Regions from separate parts of the Streptomyces sp. 4F14 genome, predicted to be linked through region 1. Evidence: riboswitches for the same ligand, from Rfam matches in the RefSeq annotation. Region 1 holds a riboswitch; each other region holds the start of a gene.
The links. A riboswitch is a leader RNA that binds a small molecule or an ion and turns the genes downstream of it on or off. The one in region 1 is predicted to bind cobalamin.

Region 1 (5,752 bases):
CGGAACCCGTCCGACTCCAGCGAACCGTGCCAGTGCGTACCCCAGACGGCGCCAACTCGGCAGCCGTCCAAGAAGGGTTCACCCCCCGCTACGGAGGCGACCCCGTGATGGATCTCGTACCCCTCGACCCGCTCCCCGAGGGCCTCGCCCACCGGCCGGGTCAAGGTCTTCTCGCGGGCGAACCGCACCCGCACCGGCAGCAGTCCGAGCCCGTCGACGACCCCGGCACGCGACTCGACGTCGTCCTCGATGCGCTCGCCGAGCAACTGGAAGCCACCGCAGATCCCGAGGATCGGCTTCCCGTCAACAGCCCTCCGCAGCAAGGCGGTTGCCAACCCCCGCTCGCGAAGCCACTCAAGTGCCTTCACCGTCCCCCGAGTTCCCGGGACGACGACCAGGTCCGCGTCGGCGAGTTCCTCCGGCCGGTCCACGAACCGCACCACCACGCCGGGTTCGGCGGCCAGCGCGTCCACGTCCGTGAAGTTCGACATCAACGGCACGGCGCACACCGCGACCCGGAGGATCTCGTCCCCGACCGGCGGCGCGAGCGAGGACTCCCGTACGGCGCCCCGCAGGGACACCGCCATGCCGTCCTCCTCGTCGATCCCGAGACCCGGCCGGAACGGCAGCACCCCGTACGACGGCCGCCCGGTCAGCCCGCGCAGCATCTCCAACCCCGGTTCCAGCAGCGACACATCGCCGCGGAACTTGTTCACCAGGAACCCGGCGACCAGCGCCTGGTCCTCCGGCGAGAGCAGCGCGACCGTCCCGAAGAAGGAGGCGAAGACGCCGCCCCGGTCGATGTCCCCGACGACCAGCACCGGCAGCCCGGCGTTGCGGGCGATACCCATGTTGACGATGTCGGTGCGCCGGAGGTTGATCTCGGCGGGCGATCCGGCGCCCTCGCAGATCACCGCGTCGTGCGTGGACCGGAGTTCGGCGAGACAGTCGAGGACCGTCCCGAGCAACTGCTCCTGCCGGCCCCCGTGATAGCGGCGCGCGTCCATCTCGCCGACGGGCTTTCCCATCAGCACGACCTGACTGCTGCGCTCCCCGCCGGGCTTCAGCAGCACGGGGTTCATCAGCGCGGTCGGCTCGATCCGGCACGCCTGCGCCTGCATGGCCTGCGCCCGCCCGATCTCGGCACCCTCGCGGGTCACGAAGGAGTTGAGGGACATGTTCTGCGCCTTGAACGGCGCGACCTTGACGCCCTGCCGTACGAGCCACCGGCAGATCCCGGCGGTGACGACACTCTTCCCGGCGTCTGAGGTGGTCCCGGCGACCAGCAGCCCGCCGCTCATACGCCGACTCCCTTTTTCAGCAACCGTCCGCCCAACACCCGCCCGGCGACCGTCGCCCCGAGCGCCAGCCAACTCACCCGCCGAGACAGCCGTACCGCCCGCTCGATGTCCCCGACGACGACCCCGCGCCCACCCCCGTTGAGCACGGGCCGATGCTCGATCCGCCCGGCGTACGACAACGTCCCGCCCATCCGCACCCCCAGCGCCCCCGCGAACGAGGCTTCCACCGGCCCGGCGTTGGGGCTGGGATGCTTCACGGCGTCGGTCCGCCAGGCCCGCACGGCCCCCCGGGGATCGTCCCCGGCGACACACGCGAGGACGGCGGTCAGCCGCGCCCCAGGCCACCCGGCGACGTCGTCGAGCCGCGCGGACGCCCACCCGTACCGCAGATGGCGCGGCGACCGGTGCCCCACCATCGCGTCGAGCGTGTTGACGGCCCGGAACCCGAGCAGCCCCGGCACCCCGCCGACGGCCCCCCACACGAGCGCGCCCACGACGGCGTCGGACGTGTTCTCGGCGACCGACTCCACCACTGCCCGCGCGATCCCGTCCGCGTCCAGCGCCTGCGGATCGCGCCCGCACAGGTGCGGCAGCCGGTCCCGGGCCGCCTCGACGTCCCCGGCCTCCAGCGCCCGCCCGATGTGCCGGGCCTCGCGCGCGAGGGAGGTGCCGCCGACGACCGCCCAGGTGGCGACGCCGGTCAGGGCGAGAGAGGCGGCGGGGGAGCGGCGTACACCGGCGCTCATGGCGGCCCCGAGGGCGACGGCGCCGCCCGCGCAGACGGCGGTGTGCAGCGCGCCCCACCCGCGGTGGTCGCGCCACAGGGCCTTCTCCACGGCGGCCGCGGCACGCCCGAACGCGGCGACCGGATGCCCCCGGCGGGGATCGCCGAGCAGCAGGTCACCGAGGAGTCCGGCGGCGGCGCCGTACGCGTGGATGCGATCGGCACCCATCGGCTCAGGCGGCCGTGGGGACGGGCAGGCGTCGGGGTCGGTACCTCAAACGGCGGCCGAGCATGGCGATATGTCCTCACTCAGGGTGTCCACGCCCTGGTTCGACGAGACCGGCGGTGGGAGTTCCTGGCTCCCGGGGATGACTACCCCGGTCACAGTGGCGGGACCGCGCCGGATTCGCACCGGTCTTCCTCCTGAGCCGCCGTACATGGCCCTGGCAGTCCACCACGGGCCTCGAAGAGCCGTCAACTCACTGTTGACCTGCGAGAGCGGAGTGTGCAGAACCCCACACGAAACCCCGTACAGCGGGTGCCGTACGGGGTTGTGGAAACGCTTGCTGCCGGTTCTCAGGGCGCTCAGGCGACGATCAGGCTGATGCCGTACGCCACGGCCCCCAGGCACGCCGCGAAGCACGCGTACGCCCCCGTCACCGCGAGCGCCGCCGAGCCGCCGTCGGCCTGGGCGCGCTCGTGGCGGGAGAGGCCCATCACGCCGAGCGTGAAGAGGGTCACGAGCCCGATGGTGACCACGAGGCTGACACCGAAGACGGAGCCGAGTGCGGACCAGTCGATCTTCATGGTTGCGGTGTCCTTCGGGGTCAGACGGTCGCGGCCGGGGGAGCGGCCGGGTCGGTGGTGGCGCCGGCGGTCGCCGGGGCGGGGATGACGACCTTGATGTCGGAGCTGTCGGCGCTGTCGGCGCCGGGCGTCGCGGCGGGGGCGTCGTCCGTGTCGTTGACGTTGGTGTGGTCGATGACCTCACGCCGCGAGATCTTCCAGATCGCCGCGCTGGAGACGACGAGGAACACCGCGACGACGGCCGTGCCCCAGTCGCCGAGGTCGGTGACCGACTCCGCGAGCGCCCCGACCAGCGCGGCGGCCGGCAGGGTCAGACCCCACGCGACGAACATCCGCGTGGCCGTCGACCAGCGCACGACCCCGCCCTTGCGGCCGAGGCCCGCGCCCATCACGGACCCGGAGACCGCGTGCGTGGTGGAGAGGGAGAAGCCCAGGTGGGAGGAGGCGAGGATGACCGTCGCGGCGGACGTCTGCGCCGCGAAGCCCTGCTGGGGCTGGAGGTCGGTGAGGCCCTTGCCCATCGTGCGGATGATGCGCCAGCCGCCCAGGTACGTGCCCAGCGCGATCGCGAGACCGGCGGAGAGGATGACCCAGGTGGGCGGGTCCGAGTCGGGCGCGAGCGAGCCGCCCGCGACGAGCGCCAGCGTGATGATGCCCATCGTCTTCTGCGCGTCGTTCGTGCCGTGCGCCAGCGAGACGAGCCCGGCGGAGGCGATCTGCCCGAACCGGTAGCCCTTCTCGGCGGCCTTCCCGTCGGCCTTCTTCGCCAGGGTGTACGACAGCCGCGTCGCCAGCATCGCGGCGAGCCCGGCGACGATCGGTGCGGCGACCGCGGGGATCAGCACCTTCGTGACCAGCACGTCGCCGTGCACCGCGCCCGTGCCGGCCGAGGCCAGCGTCGCGCCGATGAGGCCGCCCATCAGGGCGTGCGAGGAGCTGGAGGGCAGGCCGACCAGCCAGGTCAGCAGGTTCCAGAGGATCGCGCCGACCAGCGCCGCGAAGATCACCTCGGGTCGTATACCGCTTTCGTCTACGAGTCCCTTGGAGATCGTGTTCGCGACCTCCACGGAGAGAAACGCCCCCACAAGGTTCAGCGCGGCGGACATGGCCACCGCCACCTTGGGCCTCAGTGCGCCGGTCGAGATGGTCGTGGCCATCGCGTTGGCGGTGTCGTGGAAACCGTTCGTGAAATCGAACGCGAGAGCGGTGACCACCACTATCGCGAGGATCAGCGAGAAGTTTTCCATTTACCCAGGCAATCGTTCGAAGTAATCGGCTGGTTGAAGGTAGGTAACCTGGATGAACGGAAGGTGAACTGGACAGGGCATCGCGGTGTCACTGTGGGCATGAGTCCCCCACCTGGCAGGATCACCCGCATGGCTGAGCACAGGCGCCCGCGTCCCGAAGAGGCCGCGGCATGGGAGTCCCTGGTCGCGACGGCCCGCCGCACGGTCACCGACGGACTCGTGGTGGGCACCTCCGGAAACGTCTCGGTACGCCTCGACGACGTGGTCCTCGTCACCCCGACAGGCGTCCCGTACGACCGGCTGGGGCCCGGGGACGTCACCGGTGTCGACCTCGACGGCAACCAGGTCATCGGCACCCTGAGACCGACCAGCGAACTCCCCATGCACCTCACCGTCTACCGCGCGACCGGCGCCGGAGCCGTCGTCCACACCCACGCCGTCCACGCCACGGCCGTCTCCACCCTCGTCCCCGAACTCCCGGCGATCCACTACATGACCGGCGCCCTCGGCGGCCCGGTCCGCGTCGCCCCCTACGCGACGTACGGCACCCAGGAACTCGCCGACCACATCCTCACCGCCCTCCAGGACCGCACCGCCTGCCTCCTGCGCAACCACGGCACCCTCGCGTACGCCCCCACCCTCGACCGCGCCTTCACCGACACGGCCCAGCTCGAATGGATGTGCCGCCTCTGGCTGACGGCGGCCTCGGTACCGGGCCACACACCGAGCCTGCTGACCTTGGACCAGGTGAGGGAAGCGGGGGACAAGCTGAGGGGGTACGGACAGGGGACGGCCTGAGGGGCGGGGCGGGGCCGGGCCGGGGGCGCGGCCTGCGGCGGCCTGAGAGCCGGGCGCGCGGCCCGGGACGGGGTACGTCCACTGGCCGCCCCCGCCCGTCACCCGGACACTGGACGCGTGCGCCCAGTCAAAGCGACGGCCCTCGCCGTCTCCGCAGCAGTGGCCGCCGGCGCGGCGAGCGTCGCCGCGGGCCGGGTGGTGAGCGACACGGCGTTGAAGGCCCCGCCCGGCCGCCCCCTGCCGACGGAACCGAGACTCACGGTCCACGCCACCGCGCCGGGCCGGCTCACCCTCACCCGCCACCTCGCCGCCCTCAGACCCGGCACCTACGGCGTCACCGGCGCCGACGTCCACGCGGTGGTCGGCCCGGTCCTCCCCGACGCCCCGCACGACGCCGACACGGTCGTCCGCCGCCTCGAACGCGTCTCGTACGGCACCCTCGGCGCCGGCACGGCCGTACGCCTCACCCCGAACCTGCACGTCGGCGACCCGACGACGGCCCTCGGGCTGGCCCACACGGACGTCCGCTTCCCCGGTGAACTCGGCGCGCTGCCCGGCTGGTTCGTGCCCGGTGCGCGCCGGACGTGGGTGATCGCGGTGCACGGCCTCGGCGCGGGCCGCGAACACGCCCTGAACGTCCTCGGGTTCCTGCACCGCCGCCGCTTCCCGGTCCTCGTCCCCGCCTACCGGGGCGACGAGGGGGCGCCCCGCTCGCCGGACGGCCTCAACCACCTCGGCACGACGGAGTGGCGGGACGTCGACGCGGCGATGCGGTACGCCCTCGGGCGCGGCGCGGACCGGGTGGTCCTGCTCGGCTGGTCGACCGGCGCCGCGATGGCCCTGCGCGCGGCCACCCGCTCCGGCCTCGCGGACCG
Region 2 (5,752 bases), on a different contig from region 1:
GGGCGGCTCGGACTGGGAGGTTCTGCGCCCATGGCCGCCTCCGTTCCGCGATGCGAGTGCGCCCGTGACCGGGCCCGACGCGACGAGTCTGCACCTTCTTGCGTCCAGACGCAAATAAAGGCGGGGACTCTTGCCCGCCTCTCACCTGCGCACACATGAACGGACCCGGTGTCTCCCCAGACACCGGGTCCGTCACCCGCACCCTCCGCTCAGGGTGCGGTCACCACATGCCGCTCACATGTGGACCGTGGGGGCCGCGTTCTCGTCGGCCTTCGGGACGCCCCTGCGGTACATCAGCAGGGTGATGACGGCGCCGACCGCGAAGAACCCGGCCGACCACCAGTAGGCGGTGGAGTACGACTCCAGCGCGGCGTGCGCCTGGACGAGCTTGTCGCCCGCGTACCTGCCGTCCAGGTAGTTGGTCGCGGCGCTGGCCGCGAGGGTGTTGAGCAGGGCCGTACCGATGGAGCCGCCGATCTGCTGCATGGTGTTGACGGCGGCCGAGGCGACCCCGGCGTCGTGCGCGGCGACCCCGCTGGTGGCGAGGGACATCGCGGGCGCCATGACCAGGCCGATGCCGAAGCCGGTGACGATCAGCGGCGGCATGACGTGCGTGAGGTACGTGCTGTCGAGGTCCAGGCCCGTCATCCAGACCAGGCCGAGCGCGCCGAGGGCCATGCCGAGCGGGACGATGGTCTTCGGGCCGATCCGGGGGACCAGGAAGCTGGTCGCGACGGTCGCCGAGATCATCAGCGCGCCGACCATCGGCAGGAACGCGAGCCCGGTCTTGACGGCGGAGAAGCCCAGGCTGAGCTGGAGGTAGTAGGTCAGGAAGAGGAAGACGCCGAACATGCCCGCGCTGGAGATCAGCATGACGGTGAAGGAGGCGCCGCGGTCGCGGTCGAGCAGGACGCGCAGCGGGAGCAGCGGGTGGGACGCCTTGGTCTGCCACCAGGTGAACGCGGCGAGCAGGACGGCGCCGATGGTCAGGAAGCCCCAGGAGCGCGGCGAGGACCAGTCGTGGGACTCGGCCATCGAGAAGCCGTAGACGACGGAGAAGAGGCCGGTGGTGACGAGGATCGTGCCGGGGATGTCGAGCTTCGCGCCGGGTTCGCGGGCGGTGCGCTTGAGCAGGATCCAGCCGCCGACCAGGGGGATCACGGCGAGGGCGAGGTTGACGTAGAGGGTCCAGCGCCAGTCGAGGTACTCGGTGAGGACCCCGCCGAGCAGCAGGCCGACGGCCGCGCCGGAGCCGGCGATGGCGCCGTAGATGCCGAAGGCGCGGGCGCGTTCCTTGGCGTCGGTGAACGTCGTGGTCAGCAGGGAGAGCGCGGCCGGTGCGAGCAGCGCGCCGAAGACGCCCTGGAGGGTGCGGCCGGCGACGAGGACCTCGAAGCTCTGGGCGGCGCCGGCCAGCGCGGAGGCCGCCGCGAAGCCGCCGACGCCGACCAGGAAGGCGACCTTGCGGCCGAAGAGGTCGGCGATCCGGCCGCCGAGCAGCAGGAGGCTGCCGAAGGCCAGGGAGTAGGCGGTGACGATCCAGGTGCGGTCGCCGTCGGAGAAGCCCAGGTCGGCCTGGGCGGACGGCATCGCGATGTTCACGATGGTCGCGTCCAGCGTGACCATCAGCTGGGCTATGCCGATCATCGCGAGGACCCACCAGCGGTGACGGGACGCGGGTTCCTCGGCTGTCTTGGTGAGTGACGTCGTGTCCGGCGTCTCGGTGGTCTGTGACATAGGGGCCTGCTCCGATGAGATGATCGGGCGTCTCGCGAACGAAACGGTTTCGTACTCCAGGAACGCTACACACCCGGCTAGCGAAACTCAACCGTTTCGATAAAGAGACCGCCGTCACATACCAGCCGGTTTCCCGAACGACCTCCCCCAACAGCGGCTTCACCCCGTACGCTGATCACCGCAGCCGGTTCGCCCCGTCAGCCAGACGGGCCGCGTCGCAAGAGGGAACCCGGTGGGAATCCGGGACTGCCCCGCAGCGGTGAGCGGGAACGACCGCCGTCATACGCACTGGGTCCGCACGGACCTGGGAAGCGACGGCCACTAGGTGCCTCCTCCGGAGGCGTGCCCGCGAGTCCGAAGACCTGCCGACTGCCCGTACGCGATGTGTTCGCGTGCGGAGTTCCGGTGACCTCGCGGGTGGGTCGGCGCACAGAAGGCCGTACGGCGCTGCCGTCCGGTCGTCCGCTCCTTCACGCCCTCGTCCCGTCGCCGGGACCTCAGGGAATCGTCTCGTGAAGGAGATCTCCGTGACACCGAAGTCCGCAGCCGCGGCAACCCTGTACGGCTACCCCCGCCAGGGTGAGAACCGGGAGCTGAAGAAGGCGGTCGAGGGCTACTGGAAGGGCCGCGTCACCGCCGACGCCCTCCACGCCACCGCCGCCGACCTGCGCGCCGCCACCTGGCGGCAGCTCGCCGAAACCGGCCTCGACGAGGTCCCGACCGGGGGCTTCTCGCTCTACGACCATGTCCTCGACACCAGCGTCATGGTCGGCGCGATCCCCGTACGCCACGCGGCAGTCGAAGACCCCTTGGACCGCTACTTCGCCATGGCCCGCGGCACGCAGGACGCGCCGCCGCTGGAGATGACGAAGTGGTTCGACACCAACTACCACTACCTGGTCCCCGAGTTGGGCCCGGACACGGTCTTCCGTGCCGAACCCGCCCGGCAGGTCGCCGAGTTGAGGGAAGCCCTCGCTCTCGGTCTCACCGCCCGCCCGGTGCTCCTCGGCCCGGTCACCTACCTGCTGCTGGCCAAGCCCGCCCCCGGCGTCGACCCCGCCTTCGAGCCGCTCACCCTCCTCGACCGGCTCCTCCCGGTGTACGCCCGGATCCTCGCCGAGCTGCGCGCGGCCGGCGCCGGGTGGGTACAGCTCGACGAGCCGGCCCTCGTCCAGGACCGCACCCCGGCCGAGCTGAACGCCGCCGCCCGCGCCTACCGGGACCTCGGCGCCCTCGGGGACCGGCCGAAACTGCTGGTCGCGACCTACTTCGACCGGCCCGGCGAGGCCCTGCCGGTGCTGGCCAAGGCCCCCGTCGAGGGGCTCGCCCTCGACTTCACGCGGCCCGGCACCCTGGAGGACCTCGCCTCCGTGGGCGGACTGCCCGGCAAGCGGCTCGTCGCGGGCATCGTCGACGGCCGCAACATCTGGGTCAACGACCTCTCCGCGTCCCTCACCGTCCTCGGCACCCTCCTCGGACTCGCCGACCGCGTCGACGTCGCCGCCTCCTGCTCCCTCCTGCACGTCCCCCTCGACACCGCCCTCGAACGCGACGTCGACCCGCAGATCCTGCGCTGGCTCGCCTTCGCCCGGCAGAAGACCGCCGAGGTCGTCACCCTGGCCCGCGGACTCGCCCGGGGCACCGGCGCCATCGCCGCCGAACTCGCCGCCAACCACGCCGACCTGGCCTCCCGCGCGGGCTCGCCGATCACCCGCGACCCCGCGGTGCGGGCCCGCGTCGCGGCGGTCACCGAGGCCGACGCGCGCCGCGAACAGCCGTACCCCGAACGGGCCTTGGCGCAGCGCGCCCATCTCGGGCTGCCCCTGCTGCCGACGACCACGATCGGCTCGTTCCCGCAGACCGGCGAACTGCGGTCCGCCCGGGCGGACTTGAGGGCGGGGCGGATCGGGGCCGCCCGGTACGAGGACCGGATGGCCGCCGAGATCCGGGAGGTGATCGCCTTCCAGGAGAAGGCGGGTCTCGACGTCCTGGTGCACGGCGAGCCCGAACGCAACGACATGGTCCAGTACTTCGCCGAACAGCTCACCGGCTACCTCGCCACCCAGCACGGCTGGGTCCAGTCCTACGGCACCCGGTACGTCCGGCCCCCGATCCTCGCCGGGGACATCTCCCGGCCCGAGCCGATGACGGTCCGCTGGACCTCGTACGCCCAGTCCCTCACCGCCCGCCCGGTCAAGGGCATGCTGACGGGGCCGGTGACGATGCTCGCGTGGTCGTTCGTACGGGACGACCAGCCCCTCGGGGACACCGCGCGCCAAGTGGCACTTGCCCTCCGCGACGAGGTCAACGACCTCGAATCTGCCGGGAGTTCGGTGATCCAGGTCGACGAACCCGCACTCCGGGAGACCCTGCCGCTGCGCAGCGCCGACCACGCGGCGTACCTGGCCTGGGCGACGGAGTCGTTCCGCCTCGCCACCTCCGGGGTACTCCCCCGGACCCAGATCCACACCCACATGTGCTACGCCGAGTTCGGCGACGTCGTCCAGGCGATCGACGACCTCGACGCGGACGTCATCAGCCTGGAGGCGGCCCGCTCCCACATGCAGGTGGCCCGTGAACTGGCCGCACACGGCTACCCGCGGGAGGCCGGGCCGGGTGTCTACGACATCCACTCGCCGCGCGTCCCCAGCGCCGACGAGGCGGCCGAACTGCTCCGGGCGGGCCTGAAGGCGATCCCGGCGGACCGCCTGTGGGTGAACCCCGACTGCGGCCTCAAGACACGGGGCTGGCCGGAGACGAGGGAGTCGCTGGAGAACCTGGTGACGGCGGCGAGGAGGGTGAGGGCGGAGCTGTACTGAGGCATGGACCGAAGGGACCCGGGATTCCCGGGTCCCTTCGGTCGTACGGCGAAACATCTCCTTCATACAGGAAGTATTTAGGGGTAACACCCCCTGCCTACCGTCTCCGTGCTCCCGCAAACCGTCTCGCGGGGCAACCGTCCCCACCCCCGCCGCAAGGAGACGTAGTGAGCGTCGAGCCGCAGACAGACGTACGCACCGCACCAGCGCCAAGTACCGACCAGGCCACCAAGGAGACCCTGGAGGACTACACCCTCCGCTTCGCGCCCCGCAGTTACCGCCGCTGGACCCCGATGGTCGTGGCCACGACCGCGCTGGGCGGCATCGCCTACATGGCGGACTTCTCGATCGGCGCCGGCATCGGCCTCGCGCACGGCACCGGCAACGCGCTCGTGGCGATCGCCGTCGCCGCCGTGGTCATCTTCGTCACCGGGTTCCCGCTCGCGTACTACGGCGCCCGCTACAACATCGACCTCGACCTGATCACCCGGGGTTCCGGCTTCGGCTACTACGGCTCGGTGCTGACGAGCGTCATCTTCGCGAGCTTCACGTTCATCTTCTTCGCGCTCGAAGGGTCGATCATGGCCCAGGGGCTGAAGCTGGGCCTCGGACTCCCCCTGTGGCTCGGCTACCTGGTCTCCACGCTGATGGTGATCCCGCTCGTGATCTACGGCATGAAGGCGCTGAGCAAGCTCCAGGTGTGGACGACGCCGATCTGGCTGCTGCTGATGGTGGGGCCGCTGGTCTACCTCGTCGCCACCGACCCCGGCACGGTCGACAAGTTCCTCAACTACGCCGGTACGGACGGGGAGGGCGGCATCAACACCGCGTCCGTGCTCCTCGGGGCCGGTGTCTGTCTCTCGCTCATCGCGCAGATCGGTGAGCAGATCGACTACCTGCGGTTCATGCCGCCCAAGACCGAGGCGAACAAGCGGAGCTGGTGGACGGCCGTCATCATGGCCGGCCCCGGGTGGGTCGTCCTCGGCGCGCTGAAGCAGGCGATCGGCGTGTTCCTGGCCGTGTACATCATCGCCAAGGTCGGGGCGGACGCGGCTCCCGAGCCGATCCAGCAGTTCCGGGGCGCGTTCGACGCGATGATGCCGTCCTGGCTGGTCGTACCGCTCGCCGTCGTCCTCGTCGTGATCAGCCAGATCAAGATCAACGTGACGAACGCGTACTCCGGTTCGCTGGCCTGG
Region 3 (5,752 bases), on a different contig from region 1:
AGCTCACCTCGTACACCGAGGACATGCACGCGCAGGGCCTGGAGCCGACCTCGCAGCTCATCGACATCGGGTACGTCACCGCGGACGACCGCCTCGCCGGGCTCCTCGACATCACGCCCGGCGGCCGGGTCCTGCGCATCGAGCGCCTGCGCATGGCGAACGGGGAGCCGATGGCCATAGAGACGGCCCACCTCAGCGCCAAGCGCTTCCCGGCCCTGCGCCGCTCCCTCGTCAAGTACACGTCCCTGTACACCGCCCTCGCCGAGGTGTACGACGTACGGCTCGCGGAGGCCGAGGAGACCATCGAGACGGCGCTCGCGACGCCGCGCGAGGCGGGGCTGCTCGGCACCGACGTGGGGCTGCCGATGCTCATGCTCTCCCGGCACTCCCTGGACCTGCGGGGGGAGCCCGTGGAGTGGGTGCGGTCGGTGTGGCGGGGGGACCGGTACAAGTTCGTGGCGCGGCTCAAGAGGCCGGTCGACTAGCAGCGGATCGACACAGCTTCAGGACGATCCCCCGGCAGGGCTTCCGCTGCGCTTATCCGTCACTTAGATTGCCTGCGCATTGCATTGGTGATCACTGGTGATCTCAGCGAGGGGACGGAGCCGCCCATGTCAGAGACCCCACCGAGGCCGGCGGATCCGGTGGTGACGCCTCTGCGCGTCGTCATCGGCCTCTGCCTGTTCGCCCCCTTCGTGGCGCTGCTGTGGGTCGGGTCGTACGCCGATGTGAACCCGCGGTTCATCGGCATCCCGTTCTTCTACTGGTACCAGATGCTGTGGGTGCTCATCTCGACCGCGCTCACCATGACCGCGTACAAGCTGTGGCGGCGTGACCAGCGCGCCCGCAAGGGGGGTGCGTCGAAGTGAACGGCGGTGTGAACGGCGTCGCGCTCGGCGTCTTCATCTTCTTCTTCCTCGCGGTCACCGTCATGGGCTTCCTCGCGGCACGCTGGCGCAAGGCCGAGAACGAGCACTCCCTCGACGAATGGGGGCTCGGCGGGCGGTCGTTCGGGACCTGGGTGACGTGGTTCCTGCTCGGCGGGGACCTGTACACGGCGTACACGTTCGTCGCGGTGCCGGCGGCCGTGTACGCGGCCGGGGCGGCCGGGTTCTTCGCCGTGCCGTACACGATCCTCGTGTACCCGCTGATCTTCACGTTCCTGCCCCGGCTGTGGTCGGTCTCGCACAAGCACGGGTACGTCACCACGTCCGACTTCGTGCGTGGGCGGTTCGGGTCCAAGGGGCTGTCCCTGGCGGTCGCGCTCACCGGGATCCTCGCGACGATGCCGTACATCGCGCTCCAGCTCGTCGGCATCCAGGCGGTGCTGGACGTCATGGGCGTCGGGGGCGGCGAGGACACGAACTGGTTCGTCAAGGACCTGCCGCTGCTGATCGCCTTCGGTGTGCTGGCCGCGTACACGTACTCCTCGGGGCTGCGGGCGCCGGCGCTGATCGCGTTCGTCAAGGACACGCTGATCTACATCGTGATCACCGTGGCGATCATCTACATCCCGATCAAGCTGGGCGGGTTCGACGACATCTTCGCCTCGGCGAGCGAGAAGTACACCGCTGCCAAGGCGGGCGGGCTCGTTCCGGCCGAGGCGGGCCAATGGACGTACGCCACGCTCGCGCTGGGCTCCGCGCTCGCCCTGTTCATGTACCCGCACTCGATCACCGCGACGCTCTCCTCCAAGAACCGTGAGGTGATCCGTCGCAACACCACGATCCTGCCGCTGTATTCCCTGATGCTCGGGCTGCTCGCGCTCCTCGGCTTCATGGCCATCGCCGCGAAGGTCGACACCCACGGCAACAACCAGCTGGCCATCCCCCAGCTGTTCGAGGACATGTTCCCCGACTGGTTCGCGGGCGTGGCGTTCGCGGCGATCGGTATCGGGGCCCTCGTCCCGGCAGCGATCATGTCCATCGCGGCGGCCAACCTCTTCACCCGGAACATCTACAAGGACTTCCTGAAGCCGGACGCCACGCCGGAGCAGGAGACGAAGATCTCCAAACTGGTCTCGCTCCTGGTGAAGGTCGGCGCCCTGGTCTTCGTCCTGACGATGGACAAGACCACCGCGATCAACTTCCAGCTCCTGGGCGGCATCTGGATCCTCCAGACCTTCCCGGCCCTCGTCGGCGGCCTCTTCACCCGCTGGTTCCACCGCTGGGCGCTGCTGGCCGGCTGGGCGGTCGGCATGGTCTACGGCACGATCGCCGCGTACGGCGTCGCCTCCCCCACCCAGAAACACTTCGGCGGCTCCAACGACAAGATCCCCGGCATCGGTGAGATGGGCTACATCGGCCTCACAGCCTTCGTCCTGAACGTGGCGGTGACGGTGGCCCTCACGTTCGTCCTACGCGCCGCCAAAGCCCCGGACGGGGTGGACGAGACGAGCCCGTCGGACTACACGGCGGACGCGGGCGACCCCGGGGTCCAGACGGAACTTCCCCCGGCGACTTCGGGAGCGGCCCACTAGCTCGACACTCCCTGCCGTCTGGCGGCTGCGGCACCACCGTGGTTGCTCGCGCAGTTCCCCGCGCCCCTGGAAGATGCGCTGCCGCGCACTTCCAGGGGCGCGGGGCTGTATCTGATAGCGGCTCCGCCGCGGGGCGCGAGCAACCACGACGCACCCGCAGACCGCCACCGACAGCACCCCCACCCCCTGCCCGGCATCACAGTTCCCACCCACAAGTTGACGCTCCGAAGCCGACGCGACACAACATCTGGGGGTGACCTGACAGCCCGGCACTAGATGTATGCTCATGCTCGCTGTCGCCGCAGGGGAATCCGGTGGGAATCCGGAACTGTCCCGCAACGGTGTACTTGTGCGTATACGCGCACGGGAGTCAGTCCGAGGACCTGTCGGCAGCAAGCGCCAGCCGTGCCAAGGGACGGCTCGGTGTGCCCTGACGTCCGGGCCTCGCGGAGTGGGCCGGGGACGCGTACGCGCTGTGCGTCCGTGCTGCCCCCTGCCCTCCCGCGAAGGCCCCTTGCCGAGCGAGGGAGAGCCTCACGTGACCATCGCGCCAGCCGAACCGGCTTCAGAGGTCCAGGCGGTCGAGACCGAGAACGACGGTCCCGGTACCGCGCTGCTGCGGACCCTGACGGAGCTGACCGCCGACCTGCCCGACGCGGACCCCGGCCGGGTCGCCGCCGCGGCTCTGCGGGGCCGTTCCGCGCGTGCGGACGAGGCCGAGCTGCGCGAGCTGGCCACGGAGGCCGCCGCGGGCCTGATCGCGGAGGACCCGGCGTACTCCCGCCTCGCGGCCCGCCTGCTGACGATCAGCATCCGCGCCGAGGCCGCCTCGCAGAGTGTGACGACGTTCACGGAGTCGATCTCCGTGGGCCACCGCGAGGGCCTGATCGCGGACCGCACGGCGGAGTTCGCGCGGATCCACGCCACGTACCTGGACGGCCTGATCGACCCGGCCGCCGACGACCGCTTCGGCTACTTCGGCCTGCGCACCCTGCACAGCCGGTACCTGCTGCGCCACCCGATCACCCGCAAGGTGATCGAGACGCCCCAGCACTTCCTGCTCCGGGTCGCCTCGGGCTTGGCCGAGGACGACACCGTCCGCGCCCTGGACGAGGTCTCCGCCCTGTACGGCCTGATGAGCCGCCTGGACTACCTCCCGTCCTCCCCCACGCTGTTCAACTCGGGCACCCGGCACCCCCAGATGTCGTCCTGCTACCTCCTGGACTCCCCCAAGGACGAGCTGGACTCGATCTACGACCGCTACCACCAGGTCGCCCGCCTCTCGAAGCACGCCGGCGGCATCGGCCTCTCGTACTCCCGCATCCGCTCCCGGGGTTCGCTGATCCGCGGCACGAACGGACACTCCAACGGCATCGTGCCGTTCCTGAAGACGCTGGACGCGAGTGTCGCGGCCGTGAACCAGGGCGGGCGGCGCAAGGGCGCGGCGGCGGTGTACCTGGAGACCTGGCACTCCGACATCGAGGAGTTCCTGGAGCTGCGGGACAACACGGGCGAGGACGCCCGCCGTACGCACAACCTGAACCTGGCGCACTGGATCCCGGACGAGTTCATGCGCCGCGTGAACGCCGACCAGGAGTGGTCGCTGTTCTCGCCCTCGGACGTGCCCGAGCTGGTCGACCTGTGGGGCGACGAGTTCGACGCGGCGTACCGCAAGGCCGAGGCCGAGGGGCTCGCCAAGAAGACGATCCCGGCGCGGGACCTGTACGGCCGGATGATGCGCACCCTCGCGCAGACCGGCAACGGCTGGATGACGTTCAAGGACGCCGCGAACCGTACGGCGAACCAGACCGCCGAGGCGGGCCACGTCGTCCACTCCTCCAACCTCTGCACGGAGATCCTGGAGGTCACCGACGACGGGGAGACGGCCGTCTGCAACCTGGGTTCGGTGAACCTGGGCGCGTTCGTCACCGGTTCGGACATCGACTGGGACCGGCTGGACGAGACCGTCCGCACCGCCGTGACCTTCCTCGACCGGGTCGTCGACATCAACTTCTACCCGACCGAGCAGGCGGGCCGCTCCAACTCGAAGTGGCGGCCGGTGGGCCTGGGCGCGATGGGCCTCCAGGACGTCTTCTTCAAGCTGCGGATCCCCTTCGACTCGGCCGAGGCCAAGGCGCTCTCCACCCGGATCGCCGAGCGGATCATGCTCGCCGCGTACGAGGCGTCCGCCGACCTCGCCGAGCGCTCCGGCCCCCTCCCCGCCTGGGAGAAGACCCGTACGGCCCGTGGCGTGCTGCACCCCGACCACTTCGGCGTCGAGTTCACCTGGCCGGAGCGGTGGGCGGCCCTGCGCGAGCGCATCGCGTCGACCGGGCTGCGCAACTCGCTGCTCCTCGCCATCGCGCCGACCGCGACCATCGCGTCCATCGCCGGTGTGTACGAGTGCATCGAGCCGCAGGTCTCCAACCTGTTCAAGCGCGAGACGCTGTCCGGCGAGTTCCTCCAGGTCAACTCGTACCTGGTGCAGGACCTCAAGGACCTCGGCGTGTGGGACGCCCGTACCCGTGAGGCGCTGCGCGAGGCCAACGGCTCGGTGCAGGACTTCGTCTGGATCCCGGAGGACGTCCGCGCGCTGTACCGCACGGCGTGGGAGATCCCGCAGCGCGGTCTGATCGACATGGCGGCGGCCCGTACGCCGTACCTCGACCAGGCGCAGTCCCTGAACCTGTTCCTGGAGACGCCGACCATCGGCAAGCTCTCCTCGATGTACGCGTACGCCTGGAAGTCCGGGCTGAAGACGACGTACTACCTGCGCTCGCGCCCGGCGACGAGGATCGCCCGCGCGGCCCAGGCTTCTGTCCCGGTGCAGGCCACCCCCGACCCCGACGCGGTCGCCTGCTCCCTCGAAAACCCCGAGTCCTGCGAGGCATGCCAGTAATGACCACCGAAGCCAAGAAGAACCTGCTCGACCCCGGCTTCGAGCTGACTCTCCGGCCCATGCGCTACCCGGACTTCTACGAGCGCTACCGGGACGCGATCAAGAACACGTGGACGGTCGAGGAGGTCGACCTCCACTCGGACGTCGCGGACCTCGCGAAGCTGTCGGCGGAGGAGCAGCACCTCATCGGGCGCCTGGTCGCGTTCTTCGCGACGGGTGACTCGATCGTCGCGAACAACCTCGTGCTGACGCTGTACAAGCACATCAACTCCCCCGAAGCGCGGCTCTACCTCTCGCGCCAGCTCTTCGAGGAGGCCGTGCACGTCCAGTTCTACCTGACGCTGCTCGACACCTACCTGCCCGACCCGGACGAC

Region 2: linked by a shared signal. The riboswitch ahead of metE (5-methyltetrahydropteroyltriglutamate--homocysteine S-methyltransferase) and the one ahead of ACLZOT_RS46165 (cobalamin biosynthesis protein) in region 1 are both predicted to bind cobalamin.
Region 3: linked by a shared signal. The riboswitch ahead of ACLZOT_RS09940 (ribonucleoside-diphosphate reductase subunit alpha) and the one ahead of ACLZOT_RS46165 (cobalamin biosynthesis protein) in region 1 are both predicted to bind cobalamin.

The regions. Positions count from the first base shown of each region.
Region 1 covers NZ_JBLRVY010000045.1:13,235-18,986, forward strand. Annotated here, with positions in the region: gene ACLZOT_RS46160 (cobyric acid synthase) at 1-1,301, opposite strand, end outside; gene ACLZOT_RS46165 (cobalamin biosynthesis protein) at 1,298-2,254, opposite strand; cobalamin riboswitch at 2,354-2,497, opposite strand; gene ACLZOT_RS46170 (hypothetical protein) at 2,611-2,832, opposite strand; gene ACLZOT_RS46175 (anion permease) at 2,853-4,079, opposite strand; gene ACLZOT_RS46180 (class II aldolase/adducin family protein) at 4,209-4,877, shown strand; gene ACLZOT_RS46185 (alpha/beta hydrolase) at 4,995-5,752, shown strand, end outside.
Region 2 covers NZ_JBLRVY010000013.1:196,592-202,343, forward strand. Annotated here, with positions in the region: gene ACLZOT_RS23790 (MFS transporter) at 235-1,737, opposite strand; cobalamin riboswitch at 1,906-2,122, shown strand; gene metE (5-methyltetrahydropteroyltriglutamate--homocysteine S-methyltransferase) at 2,265-4,556, shown strand; gene ACLZOT_RS23800 (purine-cytosine permease family protein) at 4,724-5,752, shown strand, end outside.
Region 3 covers NZ_JBLRVY010000005.1:106,657-112,408, reverse strand. Annotated here, with positions in the region: gene ACLZOT_RS09955 (GntR family transcriptional regulator) at 1-485, shown strand, start outside; gene ACLZOT_RS09950 (DUF3311 domain-containing protein) at 612-869, shown strand; gene mctP (monocarboxylate uptake permease MctP) at 866-2,479, shown strand; cobalamin riboswitch at 2,747-2,885, shown strand; gene ACLZOT_RS09940 (ribonucleoside-diphosphate reductase subunit alpha) at 3,018-5,378, shown strand; gene ACLZOT_RS09935 (ribonucleotide-diphosphate reductase subunit beta) at 5,378-5,752, shown strand, end outside.